Regions from separate parts of the Pectobacterium peruviense genome, predicted to be linked through region 4. Evidence: predicted binding sites of a transcription regulator. Region 4 holds the regulator's gene; each other region holds the start of a gene.
The links. The regulator CRP, encoded in region 4, controls carbon source genes, mostly activating them, when cyclic AMP is high. The targets are predictions, from matches to a motif close to ATGTGANNNNNNTCACAT.

Region 1 (7,252 bases), 540 kb from region 4:
GAAATTCCCAGACCGCTGCCGGATTTTTCCTGCCCCGGTGGGCGATAAAAACGCTCGCCGATTCTTGCCAACGCTTCATCGCTGATGCCCGATCCGTTATCGGTGACCTTAAAGCCTCGCTCTGTCAGCGTCAGGCTTACTGTTCCCCCTTCATGGCTGTAACGAATGGCGTTATCTAGCAGATTACGTATCAGCAGGGCGAGCAGCAGCGGATGGCCCTGCCGGATGACGGGGATATCTGGTAAGTCCAGCGTCAGCTCGATACCTGCGGTTTGTGCCGTGTGGTAATGCGCGATCACCGCCTGTTGCAGTAATTCATTGAACTGAACGGGCTGCATCCCCTCGGGATGCGATTCGGCATCCAGCCGCGACAGCGTCAAGAGCTGATCCACCAGTCGGGTGGCGCGATCGATACTTTTATCCAGATTCATTAATGCATGGCGACGCATGGCCTCATCGTCATGCGCTAACTGCGCGACTTCGGTTTGAACTTTCAATGCTGCCAGCGGGCTACGCAGTTCGTGAGCGGCATCGGAGGTAAAGCGACGCTCGCGAGTTAACATATCGCTTATGCGGGAAAACAAGATATTCAGCGCATTGACCAGCGGGCGCACTTCCTGTGGGATGTGCTGCGTCGCCAGCGGTGTGCTGTCGTCGGGGGAGCGTAACTGAAGCTCAGCGGCAATACGTTTTAGTGGCGAGAGCTCACGTGTCACTAGCCAGAAAAGCAGTGCCAGCATGATAGGCAGCGCAAACAACCAGGGCATCAGGTTGGTTTTTACAATATCCAGCGTCATATCCTGACGGTATTCCCATTCCTGACCCACAGCAATCACGTAACGATCATCCTGCGTCGTCAGCCAGACGATACGCCACGCGTCGTTATCATCGCGCAGTTTTCCGTCGGTGAAGCCGTTGCGTTTATAGTCAAAAATGAAATCTTTGCCGTTATCGCCATCGTTCAACACCATTTTCCCGTCGTGGGTAAAAATGGCGAAGGCCAGCGCATCATCATCCTGCTTGCCTCGGTTTTTATGTACCAGATTTTTGGTTTTGGGCAGAGAAGCTGATGGGATCCGCAATTCATCGGGACTCATGGTGGCAAGACGCTTGGCAAACAGCATTTGCTGAGTATCAAACAACTCATTGATGTTATGACGTGTCTGATACCACGAAAGCAGACTGGCGACACTCCAGCAAATTAATGTCAGCAGCGCAAAGCCCGCAATCAGGCGTAAGCGCAGACTGAGTCGGTTCATGGTGCATCTCCCAGAATATAGCCAACGCCATGCACGGTACGGATAAACCCGCTGCCCAGTTTTTTGCGCAAGTGGTGGATATGGACTTCTACCGCATTGCTGGAGACATCATCATCCCAGCCGTAGAGCTTTTCTTCCAACTGCGCCCGCGTGAGCACGCGGCTCGGATTGAGCAAGAACAATTCCAACAGCGCCAGCTCGCGGGATTTTAGTATCAACGGCTCACCGTTAAGCGTGACGCTTCGTGAGCCAGGCTCAAGGGAAACCGCGCCATGCGTTAATGCGGGCTGGAGTTGACCGTGACGGCGACGAATCAGCGCCTGCAGGCGAGCGGCCACTTCAGTTAGCGCAAAAGGCTTACATAAATAATCATCCGCTCCCTGCTGCAACCCTTCCACGCGTTGTTCCAGCGCATCGCGTGCGGTCAGAATCAGTACCGGTTCGTCATGTCCAGCCTGACGCCACTGGCGCAGGATATCCATGCCGTCCATACCCGGCAGGCTGAGATCGAGCACCACTGCATCATAAGGGGCGGCCTTCAACGCGGCGGCGCCTGCTTTACCTTCCGTAAACCAGTCAATATTAAAGCCCAGTTTGATCAACCCAACTTTTAGGCCATCACCGATCAGGCGATCGTCTTCGATTAACAATACTCTCATGGCTGCCTCGCAAGGGATGTGCCGCTGTCGCGTTTGCGCCTTTTCAGGTTTTATACGAAATCGGGGGACGACGTGTACAGGACAAATCGCTGAAACCGGACGATTTCGGCAATATAAAAAAATAAAAAGGTAAAAGCTGAGTCCTTAAGATTCTGTTAAGAACGGTTTGTTTTAATCCTTCCCGAAGACCGATTACTCCCGCAGGTTGACTGCGAAACGACAGGCAAAATAAGGAAGGAATACTATGAAAAAAGCAGCTGCGTTATTTGCCATTACCGCTCTGGTTTCTGCACCCGTGTTTGCCGCACAAAGCGGCGGTGGTTTCGTCAATCCAGAAACGCCTGCGGTTGCCACACATAAAGGGGGATTCATCGATCCGCAGAACTCCCTCACGACGGTAGATAAGGCGAAAGATCTGCGTGACGATAGTTGGGTTACGCTGAGTGGTAATATTGAAAAACGGATCGGTGATGAGAACTATCTGTTCCGTGATTCCACAGGCACGATGGAAGTTGAAATCGATCATAAGCGCTGGAATGGTCAGATGGTTTCGCCCACGGATAAAGTAGAAATTCAGGGTGAGTTGGATAAAGACTTCAATTCTGTCGAACTGGATGTGAAGCAGGTCCGTAAACTCTAATACGCTATCTTCAATTCTCTCGTGGCGGGCGATTGCCCGCCCTTTCTCTATTTATCACCCTTCTCTCTCTGTCATTCTTTACGGCTACCTGTGCGTTGGCTACGCTTGTTCATCCAAATGATCGATGTGATTAAGCTCACTAGATACCTTTCTTTGCCATCTTCCTGAAACGTGAATTATCTAGAGTAGATAACCGCGTTATCTTGTCTTTATTTTTTGTTAGCGAAACGTTTCGATAGCGATCACATTTTTTTTATTTCTTCGTTGCCTTTCCCACTTCTTTTTCTAGAATGTTGTTAGCGAAACGTTTCGCTGGTGGGGTGAGAAGATGAAAAAAGCAGCATTATTGAATTCAGATATTTCTTCCGTGATTGCTCGGCTGGGGCACACCGATAGTCTTGTTATTGGTGATGCTGGTTTACCGATTCCTGAAACGACAACCCGTATCGACCTGGCGTTGACGCACAATGTGCCAACGTTTTTGCAGGTGGTTAATGTTGTCACCAGCGAAATGCAGGTTGAGGCCGCTATTCTGGCGGAAGAGATTATTGAAAAGAACCCCGCCGTCCATGACGCATTACTCGATCAATTGAAGCAACTTGAACAGCATCAGGGAAACTCAATTGCATTGCACTATGTCAGCCATGAAGAATTTAAAACCCAAAGCGGTAAAAGCCGGGCCATCATTCGCAGCGGAGAGTGCTCTCCGTATGCCAATGTCATCCTTTGTGCTGGCGTAACGTTCTGAGGCATCAATGCAACCTTTACTGCAACTACAAGGCATCACGAAATCTTTTCCCGGCGTTAAAGCGCTTTCCGGTGCGGCACTCAATGTTTATCCGGGAAAAGTGATGGCGCTGGTGGGCGAGAACGGTGCGGGCAAGTCCACCATGATGAAAGTCCTGACCGGGATCTATCGTAAAGATGCCGGCAGTATCCATTTTCTGGGGCAAGAGGTGGATTTCAACGGGCCGAAAGCGTCTCAGGAAGCAGGTATCGGTATTATTCATCAGGAACTTAACCTGATTCCCCAGCTCACGATTGCCGAGAATATCTTCCTCGGTCGTGAATTTACCAACCGTTTCGGCCGTATCGACTGGAATAAGATGTATGCGGAAGCCGATAAACTGCTGAAGCGCCTTAATCTGCGCTATGACAGCCGCCGTATGGTGGGGGATTTATCGATTGGCGATCAGCAAATGGTGGAAATTGCCAAGGTGCTGAGCTTTGAATCGAAAGTCATCATCATGGACGAACCCACCGATGCTTTGACGGATACCGAAACGGCTTCGTTATTCAGTGTGATCAAAGAGCTGCAATCTCAGGGATGCGGCATTGTCTATATTTCCCACCGCCTGAAAGAAATCTTTGAAATCTGTGATGACATTACCGTTTTCCGCGATGGTCAGTTTATCGGCGAACGCCCGGTGAGCGACTTGGAGGAAGACACGCTGATTGAAATGATGGTGGGCCGCAAGCTTGAAGATCAGTACCCGCGCTCGAATAAAGCGCCGGGAGAGGTTCGCCTCAACGTGCAGAACCTGTCTGGGCCGGGCGTTGACAGCGTCAGCTTTACCGTACGTAAAGGTGAGATTCTGGGCGTTGCAGGGTTGATGGGCGCAGGCCGTACTGAACTGATGAAGATTCTCTACGGCGCACTGCCACGAACGGGCGGCAATGTAACGCTTGATGGCCGCGACGTGGTGACGCGTAAACCGCAGGATGGCTTGGCGAACGGCATCGTTTACATTTCTGAAGACCGTAAGCGTGATGGTCTGGTTTTGGGCATGTCGGTAAAAGAAAATATGTCGTTAACCGCACTGCGCTATTTCAGCCATGCGGGCGGTCGTCTCAAGCACGCTGAAGAGCAACTGACGGTCGCCGACTTTATTCGCCTGTTCAACGTTAAAACGCCTTCAATGGAACAGCCTATCGGCCTGCTTTCCGGTGGCAATCAGCAAAAAGTAGCGATTGCCCGTGGCCTGATGACGCGCCCCAATGTTTTGATCCTCGATGAACCGACGCGTGGTGTTGACGTAGGGGCGAAAAAAGAAATTTACCAGTTAATCAATCAATTCAAAGAAGAAGGGCTGAGCATCATATTGGTGTCATCCGAAATGCCCGAAGTCTTGGGAATGAGCGATCGCATCATCGTGATGCACGAAGGGCGCTTGAGCGGTGATTTCCCGATTGAGCAAGCAACCCAGGAAGCACTGATGGCTGCGGCCGTTGGTAAGCAATACGGCGCAAAGCAGGAGTAAGTCAGACATGAGTTCTCAATCTATCGCGGCAAAACGCTGGTTCAGCAAAGAGTGGTTACTGGAGCAGAAATCGCTGATCGCGCTCCTGATCCTGATTGCAGTTGTTTCCGCCCTGAGCCCTAACTTTTTCACCCTGAATAACCTGTTCAATATTCTCCAGCAGACGTCAGTGAATGCCATTATGGCCGTCGGCATGACGCTGGTGATACTGACCTCGGGAATCGATTTGTCGGTAGGTTCACTGCTGGCGCTGACGGGTGCCGTCGCGGCTTCCATCGTTGGGCTTGAAGTGAATGCGTTGGTGGCTGTGTTTGGTGCCTTGGCGCTGGGTGCGCTGATTGGCGCAGGCACGGGGGTTATCGTTTCGAAAGGTAAAGTGCAGGCATTTATCGCCACGCTGGTCATGATGCTGTTGCTGCGCGGCGTGACGATGGTCTATACCAACGGTAGCCCGGTGAATACTGGCTTTTCCGACGTCGCAGATGCTTTTGGCTGGTTTGGCATTGGCCGTCCGCTGGGTATTCCTACGCCAATCTGGATTATGGCTATCGTGTTCGCTGCGGCCTGGTACATGCTGCACCATACGCGTCTGGGTCGTTATATCTATGCGCTGGGTGGCAACGAGTCTGCAACCCGCTTATCCGGCATCAGCGTTGATAAAATCAAGATTATTGTTTATTCCCTGTGTGGGCTGCTGTCTGCCCTGGCGGGAATTATTGAAGTCGCACGTTTGTCCTCTGCACAGCCTACGGCGGGTACAGGGTATGAGCTGGATGCTATCGCGGCTGTAGTATTGGGCGGCACCAGTCTGGCCGGGGGTAAAGGGCGTATCGTTGGCACGTTGATCGGCGCACTTATCCTTGGTTTCCTCAACAACGGACTGAATTTATTAGGTGTTTCTTCTTACTACCAAATGATCGTCAAAGCAGTCGTCATTTTGCTGGCGGTTCTGGTAGATAACAAAAGCAGTAAATAACCTTCATTCACACAGGAATTGAGTTATGAATATGAAAAAGCTGGCTACTCTGGTTTCCGCTGTTGCGCTGAGCGCGACTGTCAGTGCTAATGCCTTGGCCAAAGATACGGTTGCTCTGGTGGTTTCTACGCTGAATAACCCGTTCTTTGTTTCCATGAAAGAGGGTGCGCAGAAAGAAGCTGACAAACTGGGCTATGAGCTGATTGTGCTGGATTCCCAGAATAACCCTGCGAAAGAACTGGCTAACGTTCAGGATTTGACGGTACGTGGCACCAAAGTATTGCTGATTAACCCGACGGATTCAGATGCGGTAGGCAATGCAATCAAAATGGCCAATCAGGCAAAAATTCCGGTTATTACGCTGGATCGCGTCGCTAGCAGCGGTGAAGTGGTGAGCCACGTTGCTTCTGATAACGCCTTCGGCGGTAAAGTAGCCGGTGACTTCATTGCCAAGAAATTGGGTGAAGGTGCCAAGGTCATTCAGTTGGAAGGGATTGCTGGAACCTCTGCCGCGCGTGAGCGTGGGGCGGGTTTCATGAAATCTGCTGAGAAAAATAAATTCGCTATGCTGGCCAGCCAGCCTGCTGACTTCGATCGTACTAAAGGGTTGAACGTGATGCAGAACCTGCTGACCGCACACCCTGACGTTCAGGCGGTATTTGCTCAGAACGATGAAATGGCATTAGGCGCCCTGCGTGCACTGCAAACTGCAGGAAAAACAGATGTGCTGGTTGTTGGTTTTGACGGTACTCAGGATGGCGTGAAGGCCGTTGAGTCAGGCAAGCTGGCAGCAACAGTGGCTCAGCGCCCAGACCAGATCGGCGTAATCGGTATCGAAACAGCTGCTAAAGTGCTGAAAGGTGAAAAAACTCAGGCCATCATTCCGGTTGACCTGAAGCTGGTAGCAAAATAAGTAAAGAATAAAGCAGGGCTCGCGCCACCCGTTTGTGGTGGCGCATTATTAACGTAGCGGGATTCGACATAATGAAAACGGGTAAGCTGGTGGTGCTGGGCAGTATTAATGCTGACCATATTCTCAATCTTGAGCAATTTCCCCGCCCGGGCGAAACGGTGATCGGTGAGCAATATAGTGTCGCTTTCGGTGGGAAGGGCGCTAATCAGGCCGTTGCCGCTGGCCGAAGTGGTGCGGATATCGCCTTTATTGCCTGCGTCGGAGAAGATGATATCGGTTCCCGTATTCGTCAGCAGTTATCCAAGGACAATATTGATGTTTCCGCCGTTGAGGCTATCTCCGGGGAAACGACCGGCGTTGCGCTGATTTTTGTTAACGCTGAAGCTGAGAACATGATCGCGATTAACGCAGGCGCGAATGCGGCGGTGACGCCTGATTATCTTTATCGTCATCAGCAACACATTATTGATGCTTCCGCGTTGCTGATGCAGCTTGAGTCGCCGTTGGAAACCGTTATCGCTGCAGCCAAATTGGCGCATGAACA
Region 2 (7,252 bases), 290 kb from region 4:
AATGACTCCTTGAGCGACGCTAACAGCACTGACATAGCGTGAAGATTTACTGCTCGGAATTCCCTGATTTCCTATGTTGCAGGCAGTAAAAGCAGCATTTTCCAGACCGCAGAGATCGACTGGTGTTTTATAAGACACCATTGTTTGTAGCATGTCTGTCAGCGCTGCTTTTTGCAGATAGCCTTGATAGGCTGGCACGCCAATGGCGCTGAGGATGGCTATGATCGCAATGACGATCATCAGCTCAATCAGTGTGAATCCTTGTTGTTTTGTCATGTTGATTTCCCTGTTGTTGGGTATAAATTTTTGTGATGCACAAAGATAGCGATGCACCAATTCATACGAATGACTGGCAGCATAGAAAAGGGAGTGAAGGCTGACGAGCAGGGAAAATGAAAACAGGAAAGCGCTACGACATATTTTTAGGAATTTGCAGAGGATTGAAAAATTTTTGCGGATAGGTACGCATTATTCACATTATCAGGACAGGAAGTCCGTGCGGAGCTGGGAAGCCGTATTGTTACGATGTGATGGGGAGGGTGAGATGAAGAAATGCGAACGAGGTGCGAAATGGCACCTCGTCGGTAGAAATAGGGATGTGATTAGATAAAGCGCATGGATAAATCCAGTGCCTGTACGTGCTTGGTTAACGCTCCTACCGAAATATAGTCCACACCGGTTTCGGCATAGCCGCGCAGCGTGTCTAGGGTGACATTACCGGATATCTCCAGCAGCGCACGGCCTTGCGTTAAGTTCACCGCTTCCCGGATGTCATCCAGGCTGAAATTATCCAGCATGATGATATCTGCGCCAGCGTCTAACGCCTGTTGCAATTCACCCAGCGATTCGACTTCCACTTCAACGGGAACATCGCTGCGTAAAACCTGCGCTTTTTCTACTGCATTTTTGATTGAACCCGCGGCGATGATATGGTTTTCCTTGATCAGGAAAGCATCGGATAAACCGAGCCGATGGTTATCTCCGCCGCCGCAGGATACCGCGTATTTCAGCGCGGTTCGCAGCCCTGGCAGAGTTTTGCGCGTATCCAGCAACCGGGTGCGCGTTCCCTGCAACACGGCAACATAGCGGCTGGTTTCGGTTGCGACGCCGGACAGAGTTTGCAGGAAATTCAGCGCCGTGCGTTCACCCGTTAAAAGCTGTTTGGCTGGTCCGGTGATATCACACAGCGTTTGGTTGGGAGTGATGGCTTCGCCATCGGCGACGTGCCAGACGATCGTTGTCGTGTTGCCCAATTGAGAAAAGACTTCCTCAAGCCAACGCGTACCGCAGAAGATACCTGCTTCACGCGTGATAATGCGTGCGCTGACGATCTCGTTGTCGGGTAACAGAAGCGCGGTAATATCTTGATTAGCATCGACGATGCCACCTAAATCTTCACGCAAGGCCAATTGCACGCTGGCGGGGATATCTTGTGCAATACGAGCAAGCAAGGTTTTTTGGCGTTGTTCCTGACTGTAGCGACGCGTTGACATGACAAAACTCCGAAGGGGGATTCGGAGGTCTATGCTACCTTGTTTATATCAGGACATCCAGAATGAATAATTATTACAATTCAGACTGTTACTGTTATTAACCTTCCGGCGAACATGTGCGTTCGCCGGAAAGGAGATGTCATTTTAGAAGTTGTAACCGACAACCAGATAGTAGCCCCAGCCGGTAGATTTCACTTCAAACGGGCCTTTGCCGAAATTGAGTTCTGCGCCATCAGCCCATTGGCCGCCGTTGTGGAAATAACGTGCGACGAAAGAGTAGTGCCAGTGGTCGTAGCCCAGTGCCAAAATATGGCTGGAGGCAATGGAGTTGTTCGTGCGGCTTGAATTCGATTTATCACGCAGTTCTGAACCGAAATCGAAATTGGTGAAGCTGATATAAGAGACATTGCCGCCCATCAGCGAGCCCAGCGGGTAAGAGTATTTTACTTTTACACGGTAGCCGTCCCACTCATTTTCGTTCGCTGCGCCGTAGTTCTGCCATTGGTATTTGGCATAGCCGTTCAATGAGAGAGACAGATCGGTGCCGGTATCAATATCGGTGCCTAAGCCCATGTACCAGGTGCTCTGACGTGAACCACTATTGCGGCCCTGATCGTAGATAACGTTATTGGCGATGTACCACTCTTTGAACGGACCAAAGCTCAGATCAGCTCCTGTCAGTTTATCAATAGAGAAGCGCGGTTCGATCTCGACAAACAGCGGAGAGCCCTTGTCCCAAATGCCACGGCTGTCGGGATCGCCACCGAAAAATTTAGGCGCATCGGCGTAGCCGTAGAAATCGAACCAGTCTTTACGCGCAAATGCTTCATATTCCAGGTAGGTCGTGCTGTTCAGTTGTGGCCCGAAGCGCGTGTGGGCGCTGCCGACGACGTTAATGCTCTGATGCCACCAGTCGGATAGGTATTCGGCTTTATTGCTGTCGGCCAGTACCGGCATTGAGCATGACAGTGCCAGCAAGGCACCAGCGGCGAAAGTTTTTTTCATGTTAAGTACCATCGTGTTAGACGTTATTTACGTCGTGCGTAAGACCGCAAAATAAGTTTTGGTAATATCTAAAAAAATCAGAAGATAATTTTGTCATGCATTTTAAGTAAAAATAGACGCAATGCACGAAAACGATTGCCTTTTATTGCAATATTACATTTGTAATGTGATTTTTATCACATAATAGTGTTGGGGATTTTACGTTGCTAAAAAGGATGTAGAGGTTGAATGTTGACGGGAAAATCGCAGAAAAATCGCAAAACGAATGGTAAAACCTATTGATATCTAGTTGGATAGATAGGATGGCGTGAAACATGGTATCTTGGATACAAGGATTTTGGGTTCTATACCCCAAATAATTCGAGTTGCAGGAAGGCGGCAAGAGAGGGAATCCCGATGAGCTTACTCAGGTAAGTGATTCGGGTGAGTGAACGCAGCCAACGCACATGCAGCTTGAAGTATTACGGGTATAATTGATTTTTCGCCTGATTCAGCCGGCTAACGATACGATGCGAGGTTATCGCCGATGCTTTTGGAAAATGGCTGGTTATCCGATATTACACACACGCCTTCACCGCATTATGATGGTCGCCCGAATAATGAGGTGCCTTCTTTACTGGTGATTCACAATATCAGCCTGCCGCCGGGTGAGTTTGGCGGTCCGTATATTGATCAACTGTTTACCGCTACCTTAGATCCTACGGCACATCCCTATTTCGCCGATATTTCCCATTTACGCGTGGCGGCACACTGTCTGATCCGCCGCGACGGGCAAACCACACAGTATGTGCCTTTCGATCAACGTGCTTGGCATGCCGGAGTCTCGGTGTTTGAAGGCCGTGAACGCTGCAATGATTTCTCTATTGGTATCGAGCTGGAAGGGACGGATACGCTGCCTTTTACCACGGAGCAATATCACTCTTTGGCTGCGATTACGCACCTATTAATGCGGGATTACCCCATCACGCCGTCACGAATTACCGGGCATAGCGATATCGCTCCAGGTCGTAAAACCGACCCCGGCCCAGCATTTGACTGGGACGGCTATCATCTTCTGCTACAAGAAAACTGGACAGAGAACAAAGGGAGCCTAGACCAATGACGCTGTTTACACTGTTGCTTACGCTGGCATGGGAACGGTTGTTCAAGCAGGGAGAGCACTGGCAGATCGATCACCGGCTTGAAGTGATATTTCGGCATGTTTCGCCTCCGTCTTTATTTCAAACGCTGTTCCTGACGCTGTGCAGTATGTGCGTGGTGGCTGGGTTGCTGTGGCTAACGAGCGGTATTCTGTTTGGCTTGATTTCTCTTTTGCTGTGGATCGTCATTAGCCTGATGTGCATTGGCGCGGGTGAAATTCGTCAGCACTATCGGCGTTATTTGCAGGCGGCGCAGCGCGGCGAGTCGGACGCCAGCCGTGAAATGGCGGCTGAACTGGCGCTGATTCACGGTCTGCCAGTGGGCACGAGCGAAAGTGAGCAATTGAAAGAACTGCAAAACGCATTGCTGTGGATAAACTTCCGGTTCTATTTAGCCCCGCTATTCTGGTTCGTCGTCGCTGGGCCTTATGGACCGATTACGCTGATGGGATACGCATTTTTACGTGCCAGACAGACCTGGCTGGCACGGCACAACACACCGCTGGAACGCGCCCAGTCCGGCGTTGATAGCTTGCTGCATTGGCTTGACTGGATTCCCGCTCGTTTAGCCGGTGCGGCTTACGCCTTGCTGGGGCACGGCGAAAAAGCGCTGCCTGCCTGGTTCGCATCGCTGGGAGATTCCCGCAGCTCGCAATACTGGGTGTTAACTCAGCTCGCTCAATTTTCTCTGGCGCGTGAATCCCACATCGAGCCGGTAGAAACACCCAAAGCCGCTGTGACGCTGGCGAAAAAGGTGACGCTGGTGCTGGTGGTCGTAGTCGCACTCCTGACGATATACGGTGCGCTGGTCTGATTTCCCAACGCACCCGTTTCTCATCTATTGTCTGTCTGCGGGAGGCTCGCCGAACGCGGGCATGCCGTTACGATCCCAACTGAACATTTTAATCCGCGTATGGCGGTTCGGGTCATACAGCGGATCGCCTTCGATCTCTGTGTAATTGCGGGCATGGTAAACCAGCACATCTTCGCCCGTTTCTGTTTGGGTAAAGCTATTATGCCCTGGCCCAAATTGCCGGTTTTCCCAACTGGTGGTGAAAACCGGCTGCTGCGATTTATGCCAGCTTGTCGGGTTCAACAGATTGCTATCCGCATTCGCCCACAGTAAGCCGATACAGTAATTTTCATCGGTAGCGCTGGCTGAATAGGTGATAAAGATGCGTTCGCCGTGCTTAATGACGGCGGGGCCTTCGTTGACTTTAAAACCGATCACTTCCCACGGCAGTTCCGGTTTGCTCAACATGACGGGCGTGCCTTTCAGCGTCCACGGGTTTTCCATTTCAGCCAGATACAGATTCGAGTTGCCTGCAATGGCGGGATCTTTTTGCGCCCATAGATAGTAGCGCTTTCCCCGATGTTCAAAGTGCGTGGCATCCAGTGAGAAGGTATCGAACTGCGTGTAAATCCGTCCTCTTTCAACCCAGTTGCCTGTTAGCGGGTCGCTATCCGCGCATTCCAATGCAAACATACGGTGCTGGAATAAACCCTCTTTGATTTCCTCCGTCGGTGCTGCGGCGAAATAGACATACCATTTGCCATCAATCACATGCAGTTCCGGTGCCCAAATCAGCGAGCTTAAGGGGCCGCGTTCATGCTTGCGCCAGATCGTCACCGGGGTGGCGTGGGAAAGTGCTTCCAGCGAACTGGCTCGACGAATTTCGAGACGATTGTATTCGGGGACCGAGGCAATAAAATAATACTGACCATCCGTATGGCGAAGAATGAAAGGGTCTGCCCGTTGTTCAATCAGTGGGTTAGGCCATTGATGTGGGTTCATCATTCTTTCCTCCTGTTTTGACGTTGAGTGCCTGACCGCCACGGCTATCGCTCAGTTCCCGATAGTTGTTACGGCGTTTTTCCAGATCAATTTGTATTTGCTGCATGAGTTGGCGATCGACTTTCAGTAAACGTACAACGCCTGCGGTGATCAAATAGCCTACGCCGGGAATGATGGTGAACAACATAATGATGCCATTCATTGCCTCTGCATTTTGCTGTTTGGCATTGGCGTCATAACCATAGTAGGACAGCAGGAAACCAACCATCGCCCCTGCAATGGCTAGCCCGACTTTCAGGAAGAACAGATTGCCTGAGAAACTAATCCCCGTGATTCGCTTGCCGGTTTTCCACTCGCCGTAGTCATCCACATCGGCCATCAGCGACCAATGGAGCGGTGAAGGGATTTGATGCAGGATATTTAGCAGGAAGTACATCACCAGAATAAAACTGGTTAGGTGAGGGTTGAAAAAATAGAAGGCGCTGGAGAAGATCGCCAGTGCGATGTTGACCCAGAAAAACACTTTCAGCTTACAGAAACGGTCGGTAAGCGGTTTTGCCAGCGCGCTGCCGAACATCATGCCGACGACGCCGAGACTGATAAACAGGCTGGCGAATGAGACGGATTTTTCCATCACCCAGGTGACGTAGTACATCGTGGCCGCCATGCGAATAAATCCTGGGCAGACGTTGCACAAGGTTAATAGCAGGATTCGCGGCCATTGGTCATTTTTCCAGACGTCTCTCAAGTCTGCTTTTAGCGCGTCATTGGTGGGGATGGCAGGTTTGATCCGCTCCTGAACGGTGGCAAAGCAGAACAGAAACATGAATAAGGCAATAATCGCCATCACACCCATCGACATTTGGTAACCGCGCGCTTTGTCTTCGCCGCCGAACCATTCGGCCATTGGCAGCAGCGTCGAGGAGAGAATAAGCGTGGCAATGCCTACCATAATGAAGCGGTATGATTGACAGGAAACCCGCTCATGCGGGTCCGCGGTGATCACGCCACCCAGCGAGCAGTAGGGGATGTTGATCGCAGTGTAGGTCAGTGACATCAGAAAATAAGTGACGAAGGCATAGATGACCTTGCCGTTGTAGCTCCAGTCCGGTGTGGTAAACATGAGTACGCTGAACAGAACGTAGGGTACGCAGACCCAAAGCAGGTAAGGCCGAAAGCGACCCCAGCGGCTTTGGGTTCGATCGGCGATTGCACCCATAATCGGGTCCGTGACAGCATCGATAACGCGAATGGAGAGTAGCAGAGTGCCGACCAAGGCAGGTGAAAGCCCATAGATATCCGTGTAGAAATAGCTCAGAAATAGCATGATGGCCCCGCCAATCATGTTACATCCCGCATCACCCATTCCGTAGCCGATCTTTTCTTTAACAGACAGTGCGTTGTTCTTCATGAATACGACTCCTGTGCTTAACGTGTAAACACGATTATTCCTCTCGATAGGGATAAAAGAGCGTATGAAATCGGTTGCAAAAATGGACAAATGAGTTGGGTAAGGAAAAGTGTGATGGACATGGCAAATATGAAAATGGCCGACAGAGTCGGCCATGGAAAAAGATGCAGTTAACGCTGAGGTTTACTTCGCCTGATTTTTCTTTTTGATGAAGTAACCGATGCCCAGAATAACCAGCCAGACTGGAATCAGCATGACGGAAATCTGAATGCCCGGCGTCAGGAACATGATGACCAGTATACCCGCCAGGAACAGCAGGCAGATGTAGTTACCCAGCGGATAAAGCAGCGCTTTAAACTTGGTCACTGTGCCTTCTTTATCCTTTTGCGCACGGAATTTCAGGTGCGCC
Region 3 (7,252 bases), 2.0 Mb from region 4:
CGTGCTTTACCCTTCTCTTCAGCGCAGTGGTGATGAACAATTAACGAAAATGAGCCAGCATTATCAGAACGAAATGCAGACCATTGCCGCAGATTACGATGCATTTTCCCGACGCTGGAATACGGCTTCACAGTTGATTGGTCACGACCGCGATTTCCGGGCTGACGCCAATCACGTATTGCGTAAGGTCTATGAACGCATGCAGCGCGAGAATCATGATTTTTATCCTCGTATTGAAACGGCCTGAGTGCATTAAACACGCCTGACTAAAGGGCGGAGAACCTCTGATAAACGACGCTCCGCCCTGTTAATAACTGCCCGTACTCGATCTCGTAAACACATTCCTGTCACACACTTGTGACACCGTCACAAAGATAACACTTCCTTTCCGCCAGTGTGCGCATTACCCTGTCGAACCCATAAAACATAGATTTCTGTATTGTTATGCAACGATTTGTTCTGATTTTACTGACTCTGGTTCTACTCGGCCCTCTGGGCATTGACATCTATTTACCGCTTATTCCCGCCATTGCCGTGGCGCTGAACAGCCCAGAATCGCTGATTCAGTCCACCGTCGCCCTCTTTATTCTGGTTATGGGATTAGGTCAACTTCTGGCTGGACCGCTGGTAGATAAATATGGCCGCCGTCCAATGGCGCTGGCAGGCGTGGTGATCTACATCATCGGAGCGATCATGGGCGCACTGGCCACCAGCGCGACGCTGTTCATCCTCTCACGTCTTTTTCAGGGCATCGCCGTGTGCTGCACCGCCGTTGCCATTTTCAGCAGCGTGCGTGACAAACTGAACGGCGATGATGCTGCCAGAACTTATGGCTTTCTTAACGGCACGCTGAACATTGTACCCGCGCTGGCACCGCTATTAGGCGGGCTTTTGGCCGAAGCCTTCGGCTGGCGTGCGCCCTTCTGGTTCCTTGCTGGTTACAGTGTTTTGGTGCTGGCACTCGTTATCCGCTTTCTGCCAGAAACACGCCCAGATTCAACCTTACCTGTCCACGGTTTGCCGCTGCGCCAATATGCTCGCCTTTTATCCGATCGCCACTTTCTGGGGTTCGCATCAGTCAATGCAGGCGCGATGGGGATGGCATTAACCTACGTCACCTTTTCCCCCGTGGTGTTAATGAATCAGGCGCAACTCACGCCGCTTGAGTTTTCTATTGCCTTCGGCGCGAACGGTTTTTGGATCATGCTGGTCAGCTTCTTCGCGAATCGTATTATCCGTAAAGTCGGTCGGCCACGTTGTCTGGCTATCGGTAGCCTGCTGATGGGGGCGGGTTTTCTTTCGCTGCTTGCCGGTGTCGCGCTCTTACCCGAAGCGATGCAAGATACTTGGCCAACCTACATGTTGCCCGTCGCACTGGCCTGTGCGGGCTTGGCATTTTTGATCGGGCCGTCCACCAGCTATGCGCTGGAGCCTTATTCCAATGAAGCGGGTATTGCATCGGCGATGGTAGGCTTTGTGCAGATGGCAGGCGGTGCGGCGTTGGGACTGGGTGCGATGGCCATTCCTCTGCCGTCAAAAATATCACTGGCGCTGGTTATGCTCTGTGCAGCCCTGTTGGCGATACGCGCCCGTCTGCTCACGCGTCACCACAAGAGCAGCATTACGTCGCTGCCCCGCAGCTAATTCAAAACACCGAATGCAGAATACAGATACTCTAACGAGTATAGCGAGACACGGATAAATCATCGGCTTCAATCTCCGGTGATTTATCCGACAGAATATCCGCCAGCAATTTCCCCGACCCGCAGGCCATCGTCCAACCTAATGTGCCGTGACCGGTATTCAGATACAGGTTTTTCAGCGGTGAGCGCCCCACCAGCGGCGTGCCGTCTGGCGTCATCGGACGCAGTCCTGTCCAGAATGTCGCTTGCTCAATCGGCCCACAATGGGGATACAGATCGCGCACCACCATTTCCAACGTTTCTCGACGCTTGGGATTCAGATCGGTGTTGAAGCCCACCACTTCTGCCATGCCACCAACGCGAATGCGATTGTCAAAACGCGTAATCGCCACTTTATACGTTTCATCCAACACGGTAGACGCCGGTGCTGAGGCGTCATCCGCCAGAGGAATCGTCAGTGAATAGCCTTTCAGCGGATAAACCGGAATATCGAACCACTGCCGCAATAGCCCTGTTGAATAGGAACCGCAAGCCATCACATAGGCATCTGCCACGATCATACCGTCGTCGCACTGCACACCTGTGACGTTCTGCCCTTCGACCCGTAGTTGACGGACGTTACGCCCCAGTTTAAAGGTGACGCCAGCATCAGCAGCCATCGCCGCCAATTGGCGGGTGAACAGTTGGCAATCGCCCGTCTCATCATGCGGCAAACGCAGTCCGCCGGTTAGCTTCCCGACTACATTCGCCAATGCGGGTTCGACGGAGACAAGCTCATGGCGAGCCAACAATTGATACGGTACCCCAGCCTCTTCGAGTACAGCGATATCTCGTGTCGCATTGTCATATTGCTGTTCGGTGCGAAACAGTTGCAGCGTTCCACCTTGTCGACCTTCGTACTGGATATCTGTATCTCGCCGCAGCTGCTGTAGGCAATCACGGCTGTATTCAGCCAGACGCACCATTCGTGCTTTATTAGTTTTATAGTGGCGGGCATCGCAATTGAGCAACATTTGCCACATCCAGCAAAGCTGTGTGGCCGTGAAGTCTGGCCGAATGGCCAGCGGCGCATGGCGCTGAAACATCCATTTTATCGCTTTTAGCGGTATGCCCGGTGCAGCCCACGGTGCGGCATAGCCGGGGGAAATCTGTCCGGCATTCCCGGCGCTGGTTTCTAACGCAGGCTCCGGCTGCCTGTCGATAACGGTAACATCATGCCCTTCCTGCGCAAGATACCAGGCGGTACTTACACCAACTACGCCACTTCCCAGAATTACAACCCGCATGCTACCGCTCTCCCTTCCTTTCCGTTAAAGACCGTCTAATCTGCTGGAAAAATGCTTATTTAATGGAATAAAACACTAGTTAAAAGGTAAAACTGAAGACTACTCTAGCATTTGGGAGGGAATTGTCACTCGTCTCAGCGAGAACATTTCTTTATACCCGTCATACTTCAAGTTACATGTGCGTTGGCTGCGTTACTCGACACACACGTGTGTCTCGCTCCGTGGGAGCCGCTGCAAGCAGCGTTCAAACCTGCCTTTGGCAGGTTTGTCACTCACCCGAATCACTTACCTGAGTAATCTCATCGGGATGAAATGAGAGACATCCTGTCTCTCACCGGAGGCCAGCCGTTGGCTGATCAAATTCGTTCCCGACGAATTTGTCCCTCACTTGCCGCCTTCCTGAAACTCGAATTATTTAGGGTATATTTTTCTCTCTTCGATTCATCATTGAGATCGTAACGAAATAACTGTGAAATCATTCACAAAATATGTATTCGTTTTTTAGCAGAAAAGGACTGAAAAAATAAAAAAGATGAAAATGTTAAATCTCAAACTAATTAACAAGTTAGTCAGATTGCTTATTTTTAAATCGTGATAACCATCACAGCAATAGAACCAGCGACATCACTGTCAAGCCAAGTCTCCGCATAGTTAAATACAAATTTGCGACATTCATCAAAAAAACACCTCATCAATTTAATAACATTGTGTTCACACGATGGTTATTCATATTTTTAGAGGGCGACGATGAAAATTGGATTAGTCATTAGCGGCGGCGACGTTAGCGGAATAAATAACTTCATCTTTCAGGTGAATAGAATGACTGCCTCTGACATCGTCATTTTCGATGGTGGAATTAATGGCCTTATCGATAACTGCTGTAAAGCCCTCACTCGCCGCGATCTGGTGGATTATTCACTCGCATCAATGCCCTTGATTACATCAGGGAGAAAAACCGGAAAGTGTAGAAAAACAGACTACGAGAAAATTGTTAAAAACATCCAAAAACAAAAACTCGACGCACTCATTATGGCGGGAGGAGATGGATCATTTCAATTTCTAAAAAAATTAAGCCACTACGGTATTCATTGCTACGGCGTAGGAATGACGATTGATAATGATATCTCAGGGAATAGCTATACGATTGGTTTTTCCACTGCCTGCGAACAAGTAATGAGTGAAGTAGAGAAATTGCGTAATACGGGCCGTGGATTACAAGGTCGGATATTCATGATTGAATTACTCGGTGGCTATTGTGGTGAATTAACACTACAGGCGGCATTAAAGAGTAATGCCGATATCGCACTCATTCCAGAATCACCGTGGGATATTGATGCGTTAGCACAATGTATTCGGGATAAAATCGCAGAACAAAATAGCGTGATCATTTTATGCTCTGAAGGCTACACCCATGAATACACTCCCGGCTTTCAGGGCGCTATCGATACTATTATCAAGAAACTCGAACATAAGGTTGGAATCCGTATCCGAAAAACCATTTTAGGATACGGCTTACGAAATGGCGCGCCCACCGGGGAAGAAATTATTCAGGGCACCCTGTTAGCAGAAGAAATGGTTCGGTGTATTAACGCTGGCCTGACTAATAAAATTATCATTATCAATAATAACAACAAAGCGATCCCTATCGATCTGGAGGATTCTGAACGACGCTTGGTTGATGTCGAAAGTCACGTTTATAAGCTCGCGAAAACTCATCATCTTATATGAGGCCATTATTATGTTGAAAGTACTTTGCGTTTGCGGCTGTGGATTAGGCTCCAGTTTCGCTATCGAAATGAGTGCGAAATCCGTACTAAAAAAGCTGGGCATTGATGCGGAAATCAATCACACCACGATTTCAGAAGCCTCTGCCTTCAATTATGACGTCATCCTAACCCAGAAAATATTTGCTGACATTCTGAATAGCGATGCCAGTGAAGATGAGAAAAAAAGGGTCATCATTCTTAATAAACTTACCGACAAAGATGAAATAGAAGAAAAAATTTTAGCGTATATTCAGGCTCATAAATAGCATGAGGTGAAAAATGAACACCGTTATCAATTTCATTGTGAAAGATTTATTAGGCCAGGCATCCATATTAATCGCGCTGATCGCCATGATCGGGTTGATTTTACAGAAGAAGTCGGTAGGGAAAATTGCAGAGGGGACATTCAAGACACTGCTTGGTTTCCTCATCATGATGGCGGGGATTAACATCATCGTCGATGCCCTGACATATTTGAACAGTATCTTTACCCACGGTTTCGGTATGAAGGGCTACATCACCGATGTCGCCGCCATCGCCGGATTGGCAAACCGCGAACTCGGCTCAGAAGTCGCGTTAACGCTGATGGTGATCTTTGCCGTCAACATCCTGATTGCACGAATTACCCCCTTTAAATATATCTTCCTGACGGGACAGGCTCTGCTGTGGATGGCAACAATCGGTACCGTGATCGGCTATAAGTCGGGCTTGACCGGCGCGACGCTGATCCTCACCGGAGGAATATTTGGCGGTATTATGGCCGTGCTGATGCCTGCGCTGGCACAGCCGATTGTCCGTAAAATCACGAATTCCGATGATGTTGCGCTCGGGCATTTTTGTACCATCGGGTATCTGGTACAGGCCGCCGTCGCTCGGCTAGTCGGTAAAAACTCCAAATCTACAGAAGATTTAACGCTGCCCGATAACTTCAAATTCTTGCAGGATACCTACCTGTCGATGGCCGTCGTTATGGTGCCAATGTACCTCATCCCCGCCGTGACTGCAGGACCGGAATACATCGCGCAATATGCCAACGGCGTCAACTATCTGATGTATTCGTTTATGCAGTCCATGCAGTTTGTGGCGGGCGTTTTCGTTCTCTACAGCGGTGTCCGTCTGCTGCTTAATGAGTTGGTTCCCGCATTTCGAGGTATCGCCATGCGCCTGGTGCCTAACGCTAAACCCGCGTTGGATTGCCCGGTGCTCTTCCCTTATGCACCCAACGCTGTGATTGTTGGCTTCCTCGCCACCACCGTCGGTTCTATTCTGGGAATGCTGATTTTCCCGATGTTTGGGCTGGCGATGATTTTGCCAGGTTTACTGACCAACTTCTTTGCGGGCGGCACGGCAGGTATTTTCGGTAACGCCATGGGAGGACGGCGCGGCGCAATTATCGGCGGTGTGGTTCATGGTCTTTTCATTACCTTATTGCCTGCCATTCTGGTGCCATTACTGGAAGTCTTCGGATTTACTGGCGTCACCTTCAGTGATTCTGACGTCATCGGTACTGGCCTGATATTAGGACACGCCTTCCAGCAGGACTGGTTATTTGTCGCCGCATTTGTCGCGTTCGTTGCAGCCATTGCCTTTATTGCGAATCGTAAACTATCGCAATAGCGCATAAACACGTCGTATGGCCTGTCGTCATTAATGTCATTGTGTCAATTGCTAAGGAGTCACTATGTTTTCTCTACTCAAACGTTTTTTATCGCCTGCCCCGTCTTCCGGTCACCGTGATAATACAAATGACAATCGCGTCAGGGAAATTGAGGAGGAATTAACGGAGCTTGAATCTCGTTTAGCACAAGATCCGACGCATAGTGAAACACAAAAAACGTTAATGATTAAATACAATCAGGCCATCCAATTATTTTCTTCTCATCCTGATTACCGGAATCGCGTTGATACTATTTTCATTCAGATCGATGAACTCAGAAACACCATTCGGAAAAATATATGAGGCTTTATGAGCATAAAAAATTTCCTTTTGCAGCACAATTGCATTCAACTCGGCATGATATGTAAAACATGGGAAGAGGCTATTTATTGTGCCGCACAACCATTAATCAACGCAGGGTGTATTACGGAAGACTATCCCATTGCGGTGATCGAAAGCACGAAGGAATACGGCCCTTATTATGTTTTTGATGAAGGCATCGCTATTCCACATGCACGCCCTGAGTGTGGCGTTATTGAGAATTGCTTCAGCTTATTGACGTTACGCACACCACTTTCTATTCAGGGAAGCGAACCGGTAGATATTTTAATTATGTTCGGTGGCGTTAACAGTGATGCTCATATTACAGAAGGCATCGCCTCCATCGTCAATCTATTGGAGCAGGATGACATGCTCTCTCGGATTCGATGTGCCACCACGTCAGATGATATTGTCGGGGTATTATGAAAAAAATTATTTTAGTAAATGGCATACCCGCATCAGGGAAAAGCACGGTAGCGCGTATTATTGCTGATGAATTGCATCTCCCACGGTTAAGCCTCGATGAAATAAAAGAGCCATTCATGATGCAGTTCTGCGACATCATCGATAGATCGTTAA
Region 4 (7,252 bases):
GGCCCCGGTGTGATAGCCGCTACCCACAAAAAACCCAACATCGAAAGAAATAAACTCAGTTCCATTATTTGTGGGCGCTCCTGACCCAAATGTCGTACCAACTGGCAGCATTGAAGCTAACAGTGTGATATTGATCGTACAAGAGCCGACAACAAGATTTTCATATCCTTTATGCATGACCATTTTCGTCCGCTGAGCGGCGCCCATAATCCGCATCTGCAAACGCTATTGCCACGCTTGATTCGCCGTCACGCGCAGTTCTCACCTGTCTGGCAAGCGCTCGAATTACCGGACGGTGATTTCGTCGATCTGGCGTGGAGCGAAGCGCCCGAACAGGCGAGGCATAAACCACGCGTAGTGTTGTTTCACGGATTGGAAGGCAGCTTTCATAGCCCCTACGCTCACGGTCTCCTACATGCCTGTAAACAGCGTGGCTGGCTGGCCGTCATCATGCATTTTCGCGGGTGCAGCGGGAAGCCCAACCGGATGAAACGTATTTATCACTCCGGCGAAACCAGTGATGCAAGCTATTTCCTGCGCTGGATGCAAGAGACGCTGGGTGAGGCTCCTACCGCTGCCATCGGCGTTTCTCTCGGCGGCAACATGCTGGCCTATCTGCTCGGCCAGCAGGGTGAAGCCTGTTCCCTGTCCGCCGCGGTCATCGTTTCCGCACCATTGATGCTCGAACCTTGTAGCCGCCGGATGGAACAAGGTTTCTCCCGCGTCTATCAGCACTACCTGCTGCACCTGTTGAAACAAAATGCCGGCCGCAAGCTGGCAGCCTACCCAGACACATTGCCGATTCAGTTGCCGCAGTTGAAGCGAATCCGCCAGCTACGGGAGTTTGATGATGTCATTACTTCACGCATCCACGGTTTCCGCGACGCGGCCGACTATTACAAACGCTGTAGCGCCCTGCCGTTGTTGCCTCAGATTCGTAAACCGCTGCTGATCATCCACGCGAAGGACGATCCTTTCATGACGTCCGAGGTCATTCCCGATCTGTCGCAGTTACCGTCTAATATTGAGTATCAGCTAACGGAACACGGTGGGCATGTCGGCTTCGTCGGTGGAACATTGCTGAAACCGGAAATGTGGCTGGAACAGCGCATTCCCAATTGGCTTAGTCCATTTTTGGACCACGCCACCGGTTCTTTTTATTCAGAAACAATTTTTACTCAGGAAACATAGCGTGATAATTCCCTGGCAACAGCTCGATCCAGAAACGCTGGATAACATCATCGAATCTTTCGTGCTGCGCGAAGGCACCGATTACGGCGAACAGGAGCGCTCGCTGGCGCAGAAAGTCGAAGATATCCGCAGTCAGCTCCAATCCGGCGAAGTCGTTTTGGTGTGGTCTGAGTTACATGAAACGCTAAACATTATGCCGCGCGGTCAGCTCAATGCCGGTGGACATGCCCCTTATTGAGCATGGCGAAAGACGTGAAAGAACGCGTCAAACATGCTAACAATGGGAACAATTACGTCATTTTTGAGAATGCGCGCAGGCTTTCAGTCTATGCGGGCATCGAGATCACGGAGTCACGCGCCTTATGTCACATCAACATCCGATTATTGCGGTTACGGGCTCCAGCGGAGCGGGAACCACGACCACCAGTCTGGCCTTCCGTAAGATATTCCAACAGTTCGACCTACGCGCAGCCCAGTTGGAAGGTGACAGCTTTCACCGCTATACCCGCCCGGAAATGGATATGGCAATCCGCAAAGCGCGTGATTTAGGACGCCACATCAGCTACTTCGGCCCAGAAGCGAATGATTTCAGCCTGCTGGAACAGTCGTTTATTGAATATGGCCTACATGGGTGTGGTCAGACGCGTAAATACCTTCATACCTATGATGAAGCGATTCCCTATAACCAGGTTCCTGGGACGTTCACACCGTGGGAACCGATGCCAGAACCTACCGACATCCTATTCTATGAAGGACTGCACGGCGGCGTAGTCACCGAACAAAATGATGTGGCACAGCATGTCGATTTGCTCGTCGGTGTGGTGCCGATCGTCAACCTGGAGTGGATACAAAAGCTGATCCGTGACGTCAATGAGCGCGGCCACTCGCGTGAAGCGGTCATGGATTCCGTTGTCCGCTCCATGGAAGACTACATCACCTATATCACGCCGCAGTTCTCTCGCACCCATATCAACTTCCAGCGCGTACCCACCGTGGATACCTCCAACCCGTTTGCTGCCAAGTCGATCCCCTCACTGGATGAAAGCTTCGTCGTCATCCACTTTCAGGGATTGGATAATATTGATTATCCCTATCTGCTCGCCATGTTGCAGGGCTCGTTTATCTCCCACATCAACACGTTGGTCGTTCCCGGCGGGAAAATGGGGCTGGCAATGGAATTAATCATGGCACCGCTGGTGCAGCGGTTAATCGAAGGGAAAACGATAGAATAAGCATCGAGATACACGCGGAGACCACAGGGTGAGGCCTCTCTACGGGCCCCCCTGTGTTTCCCCTAATAATGGGCTTAAGTAACCAGAATTAGTGCTCAGAGAAAGGAATTATGGCAGTACTCTAATTTCGTGACTGTGTGTCACCTCAACGGCTTTACCCAGCATCAATGCCACAGAACAGTATTTTTCCGCTGACAGCTCGACGGCACGTTCGACGGCTTTATCGGTCAGCCCTTTCCCCGTCACAATAAAATGCAGATTGATATGGGTAAATAAGCGCGGTGCTTCAGACCGACGCTCTGAGGTTAATTTCACCTCACAATCCGCCACATCATTACGGCCCTTTTGCAGAATCGATACCACATCAATTGCGCTGCATCCCCCTACGGACATCAACACCATTTCCATCGGACTGGGCGCTTTATCGCCAGAATTACCGTCCATCAATACCTGATGTCCCGATGAGGATTCGCCCAAAAACGTTAAGCCTTCAACCCATTTTACCCGAGCCTGCATGATGCCTCTCCACTAAAAATTTTTTGAAAATTTATACCGTTACTGTACAAAAACCAGCGTTAATCAGAGCTTTGTCATGCTGAAGCGAGACAACACAAGACACATCCTTAAAGCTGTGTTAAAACGAAAATAGAATAGACCTTTTCTGGACAAACCCAGAAACGAAGAAGATGATGACGTAGCCAGAAATACCCAGCCACGTTTACGGTGCGGCAAAGCAGCAACCGAAAAACCAAGGGTACAGTGGTTCCAGTATATTCCCTGACGTCATTCTGCCTAGACTGAATTTTATTTTTTTTAGCAGTTAAACACGCCGTACAGGGAACTCTGACCCCTGTAATTTGCGCAGTGAATTACAACAGAGGATGATAGCGAATGGTTCTCGGCAAACCGCAGACAGACCCAACTCTCGAATGGTTCCTTTCCCATTGTCATATTCACAAGTATCCATCGAAGAGCACGCTGATTCACCAAGGTGAAAAAGCAGAAACGCTTTACTACATCGTGAAAGGCTCTGTAGCAGTGCTAATCAAAGATGAAGAAGGCAAGGAAATGATTCTTTCCTACCTCAATCAGGGCGATTTTATTGGTGAGCTCGGCCTGTTTGAAGAAGGTCAGGAACGCAGTGCCTGGGTTCGGGCAAAAACCGCCTGTGAAGTGGCTGAAATTTCCTATAAAAAATTCCGCCAGCTCATTCAGGTTAACCCGGATATCCTCATGCGCTTGTCTGCGCAAATGGCAAACAGACTTCAGGTTACTTCAGAAAAAGTCGGCAATCTCGCCTTCCTTGATGTGACCGGCCGTATCGCCCAAACCTTACTCAACCTGGCCAAACAACCTGATGCCATGACGCATCCAGATGGCATGCAAATTAAAATTACCCGTCAGGAAATTGGGCAAATCGTTGGCTGCTCGCGTGAAACCGTGGGCCGCATTCTGAAAATGTTAGAAGACCAGAATCTGATCTCTGCGCACGGTAAAACGATCGTCGTTTACGGCACTCGCTAAACCCTTGTCGCGGTACCCTATGACTAGTCCTGATATGGGTTGACAGTTTTCTGCCTGTAAAACGCCTGATGAACCTCATCGGGCGTTTTGTATTTCAGGGCCTGATGTGGCCGCTCATGGTTATAAATCGCCACAGATTCTTTTACCATTTTCCTCGCTTGTGCCAGATTAGCTGGGCGAGAGAGTAAAAACTCATTTTTCAGGATGCCGTTTATCCGTTCAGCCAGCGCATTCTGATAGCAGTCATAACCATCTGTCATTGAACAGGTTATCCCATTTCTCTCATGTACCGACTGGTAAAGCGCTGAACAGTATTGTAGCCCTCTGTCAGAGTGGTGTATCAACGGCCCTTTTGTTTTTCTTTGTCGTAACGCACGTTTGAAGGCTTTTACCACATTTTCAGTTTGCAGATTATCCCCTACATGGTAACCCATGATTTTTCTGGAACAGGCATCCGTGACCAAACTCAGATAGACCGTGCCACTGCGTACTGGTAGATAAGTAATATCGGCGACCCAGACTTGCTCCGGCTGAAGGACAGTAACCTGTTCGGGGCCAGACTTCAGCAAGTTCGGATGCCGGTAAAAACGATGATGGCTGTTGGTCGTTTTGTGGTATGCCCGCTTTACGGGTACCAGAAGCCGGTGTTTACCCAGTAGGCTAAACAGGCGGTCACGCCCGATATTGAGTGTTTCACCTGCCTGACGGTTCAACAGAGAGTGGAGTTTGCGTGTGCCTATACGTGGCTGACGGCACCGAACTCGGGCAATAAAATCAAGAACCTGACTATTGTGTTCATGTCGTTTATTGCACCTTGCATTATGCTGGTACCATGCCTGTCTGCTGTGCCCCAGGAGCTGGCATGCGCGTGTCACGGTGACTTTTGGGGCCTGACTCTGCGCAAGGACTTGCCGGGCCGCTTTTTTACGACACTTACCCCGTAATCATTTTTCAGGACGTTGATAACAGATTCAAAAAACTCAGCTTTCTGATTCGCCAGCTTAAGCTGCTCTTCAAGTTCTTTGATTCTTTGCTCGGGTGTAAGTGGGGTATTTGTCTGAGCCACAAGCAGTTTCCTTTTCATCAGGTCAGGAAGTCCGGGACTCCAGTCAAGCTGGCCATATTTACGCAGCCAGACAAGAACGGTGGAGCGCCCCTGAATGCCATATCGCTGCTGGGCCTGTTTATAGGTCATCTCGCCTTTTTCGACCTGTTCAACGACGGCTATTTTAAAGGATAGAGGATAATCACGTTGGGTACGTTTGAACTCAGTCATCATCACGTTCTCCGTATTTAAGTCAGGGACGTGTCAACGCTATTCAGGACGGATCACTACCAATAAAAAAGCGTGAAGCCTCGGCCTCACGCTTTTTTTATGCCGAGCTTCCTGCTCGCCACCTAACGGGAAGTCGCAAGCGATGTTGAGAGCGTAATCAGTGTGCTGCGTTAACCACTTGAGCGACGGCTTTGGCGAATTTATCCATCCCCTGCGCGATATCATCTTCATCAATGATCAAAGACGGTACAAAGCGGATCACGTTCGGCCCTGCCATCAACACCATCAGCCCCTGAGCCGTTGCAGCAGCCAAGAACTCGCCCGCACGGCCATGCCATTGAGGTTTCAGCTCAGCCCCCAGCAAAAGCCCCATACCGCGAACCTGATCAAATACACCATACTGCTGGTTGATTTTATCAAGTTCACTGATAAAACGATCGTGACGATCCGCGACACCAGACAATACTTCTGGCGTGTTGATGACATCCAGCGCGGCTTCCGCCACCGCACAGGCCAGAGGATTGCCGCCATAGGTGGTACCGTGTACCCCAACGGTCATGACTGATGCGATCTCTTCCGTCGTCAGCATCGCACTAATAGGGAAACCACCGCCCAACGCTTTAGCCGTTGTCAGGATATCCGGCGTAATACCATAGTGCATATAGCTGAATAATTTACCGGTACGCCCCATCCCGCTCTGCACTTCATCAAACACCAGCAGCGCTTTATGTTGATCGCACAAATCACGAACGCCCTGTAAAAACTCAGGCGTCGCGGGTGTAATACCGCCTTCGCCCTGAATCGGCTCCAGCACGACCGCACAGGTATGATCGTCCATCACCGCTTTAACAGCCGCCAGATCGTTGAACGGAACGTGCACAATATCCGCAGGCTTAGGTCCGAAGCCATCGGCATATTTAGGCTGTCCGCCAACTGAAACGGTGAACAGCGTACGGCCATGGAACGCATTGTAGAAGGCGATGATCTTGGTTTTATATGGACTATGGCGTTTAACCGCATAGTGGCGCGCCAGCTTAAATGCGGCCTCGTTTGCCTCTGCACCGGAGTTAACAAAGAACACGCGGTCAGCAAAAGTGGCATCAATCAATTTGCTGGCAAGGCGTAGCGCAGGCTCATTGGTGAAAATATTGCTGGTGTGCCACAGTTTTTCGCCCTGCTGCTGCAATGCGTTAACCAGCGCAGGATGGCAGTGACCGAGCGCCGTGACGGCGATACCACCGGAGAAATCGATATATTCACGACCGTCCTGATCCCAGACGCGGCTCCCTTTACCTTTCACTGGTACAAACTTCGCGGGTGCATAAACCGGCAAAATCACTTTATCGTGAGTATCCCGTGTCACTGCTTTCTGCTCTGCTGCCATTTGCTGCCTCACTCTGCTGCCCATCATGTCGAAATGAAAATATAGTCAATAAATATGCATAAAAAATCAATCACAGGCAATCTTAAATCGGCTATTGAAAAGAATAACTCTCTATATAGTTAAATTTTAAGGAAATTATCCAGAAGCTGATGCCCTTGCTGACTAAGAATACTCTCGGGGTGAAACTGCACCCCTTCTAGCGGTAAGGAGCGATGGCGTATCCCCATAATCTCATCACGCTGCCCTTCATATTCGCTCCAGGCCGTGACCTCAAAGCAATCAGGTAGCGAAGTGGAATCAATAATGAGTGAATGATAGCGGGTGACCGTCAAAGGCTGAGCCAACCCGGTGAAAACCCCCGCATCGCTGTGCGCAATTGCCGAGGTTTTACCGTGCATCACCTGCCGTGCCCGCACCACACGCGCGCCGAACGCCTGCCCCATCGCCTGATGACCAAGACACACACCCAGAATAGGCAATTTATCGGCAAAGTGACGAATAGCAGCCAGTGAAATGCCCGCTTCATCCGGCGTACAGGGACCCGGTGAAATGACCAATCGCTCAGGCGCAAGCTGCTCAATCTCACGTAGCGTCAGTTCATCATTACGCTTCACCACGACCTCTGCGCCAAGCTCACAAAAGTAT

Region 1: a site for CRP is predicted at 2,683-2,700, ahead of rbsD (D-ribose pyranase). Genes of this name have one in related genera too.
Region 2: a site for CRP is predicted at 2,663-2,680, ahead of DUT67_RS03505 (nucleoside-specific channel-forming protein Tsx). Genes of this name have one in related genera too.
Region 3: a site for CRP is predicted at 3,593-3,610, ahead of DUT67_RS11305 (6-phosphofructokinase). Genes of this name have one in related genera too.

The regions. Positions count from the first base shown of each region.
Region 1 covers NZ_CP161826.1:4,876,715-4,883,966, reverse strand. Annotated here, with positions in the region: gene qseC (quorum sensing histidine kinase QseC) at 1-1,259, opposite strand, end outside; gene qseB (quorum sensing response regulator transcription factor QseB) at 1,256-1,918, opposite strand; gene DUT67_RS21970 (YgiW/YdeI family stress tolerance OB fold protein) at 2,163-2,558, shown strand; gene rbsD (D-ribose pyranase) at 2,887-3,306, shown strand; gene rbsA (ribose ABC transporter ATP-binding protein RbsA) at 3,314-4,819, shown strand; gene rbsC (ribose ABC transporter permease) at 4,827-5,795, shown strand; gene rbsB (ribose ABC transporter substrate-binding protein RbsB) at 5,821-6,708, shown strand; gene rbsK (ribokinase) at 6,780-7,252, shown strand, end outside.
Region 2 covers NZ_CP161826.1:769,148-776,399, forward strand. Annotated here, with positions in the region: gene ppdD (prepilin peptidase-dependent pilin) at 1-276, opposite strand, end outside; gene nadC (carboxylating nicotinate-nucleotide diphosphorylase) at 603-1,493, opposite strand; gene DUT67_RS03505 (nucleoside-specific channel-forming protein Tsx) at 1,638-2,498, opposite strand; gene ampD (1,6-anhydro-N-acetylmuramyl-L-alanine amidase AmpD) at 3,025-3,600, shown strand; gene ampE (beta-lactamase regulator AmpE) at 3,597-4,451, shown strand; gene DUT67_RS03520 (family 43 glycosylhydrolase) at 4,476-5,432, opposite strand; gene DUT67_RS03525 (glycoside-pentoside-hexuronide (GPH):cation symporter) at 5,410-6,843, opposite strand; gene DUT67_RS03530 (amino acid permease) at 7,027-7,252, opposite strand, start outside.
Region 3 covers NZ_CP161826.1:2,495,688-2,502,939, forward strand. Annotated here, with positions in the region: gene DUT67_RS11290 (hemerythrin domain-containing protein) at 1-247, shown strand, start outside; gene DUT67_RS11295 (multidrug effflux MFS transporter) at 445-1,644, shown strand; gene DUT67_RS11300 (D-amino acid dehydrogenase) at 1,676-2,929, opposite strand; gene DUT67_RS11305 (6-phosphofructokinase) at 3,677-4,657, shown strand; gene DUT67_RS11310 (PTS sugar transporter subunit IIB) at 4,668-4,961, shown strand; gene DUT67_RS11315 (PTS sugar transporter subunit IIC) at 4,975-6,312, shown strand; gene DUT67_RS11320 (hypothetical protein) at 6,377-6,655, shown strand; gene DUT67_RS11325 (PTS sugar transporter subunit IIA) at 6,662-7,099, shown strand; gene DUT67_RS11330 (AAA family ATPase) at 7,096-7,252, shown strand, end outside.
Region 4 covers NZ_CP161826.1:474,291-481,542, reverse strand. Annotated here, with positions in the region: gene DUT67_RS02150 (LysE family translocator) at 1-65, opposite strand, end outside; gene DUT67_RS02145 (hydrolase) at 172-1,191, shown strand; gene DUT67_RS02140 (YheU family protein) at 1,193-1,429, shown strand; gene DUT67_RS02135 (phosphoribulokinase) at 1,554-2,423, shown strand; gene DUT67_RS02130 (OsmC family protein) at 2,532-2,939, opposite strand; gene crp (cAMP-activated global transcriptional regulator CRP) at 3,315-3,947, shown strand; one part of gene DUT67_RS02120 (IS3 family transposase) at 3,971-4,875, opposite strand; one part of gene DUT67_RS02120 (IS3 family transposase) at 4,875-5,226, opposite strand; gene DUT67_RS02115 (aspartate aminotransferase family protein) at 5,381-6,607, opposite strand; gene DUT67_RS02110 (aminodeoxychorismate synthase component II) at 6,727-7,252, opposite strand, start outside.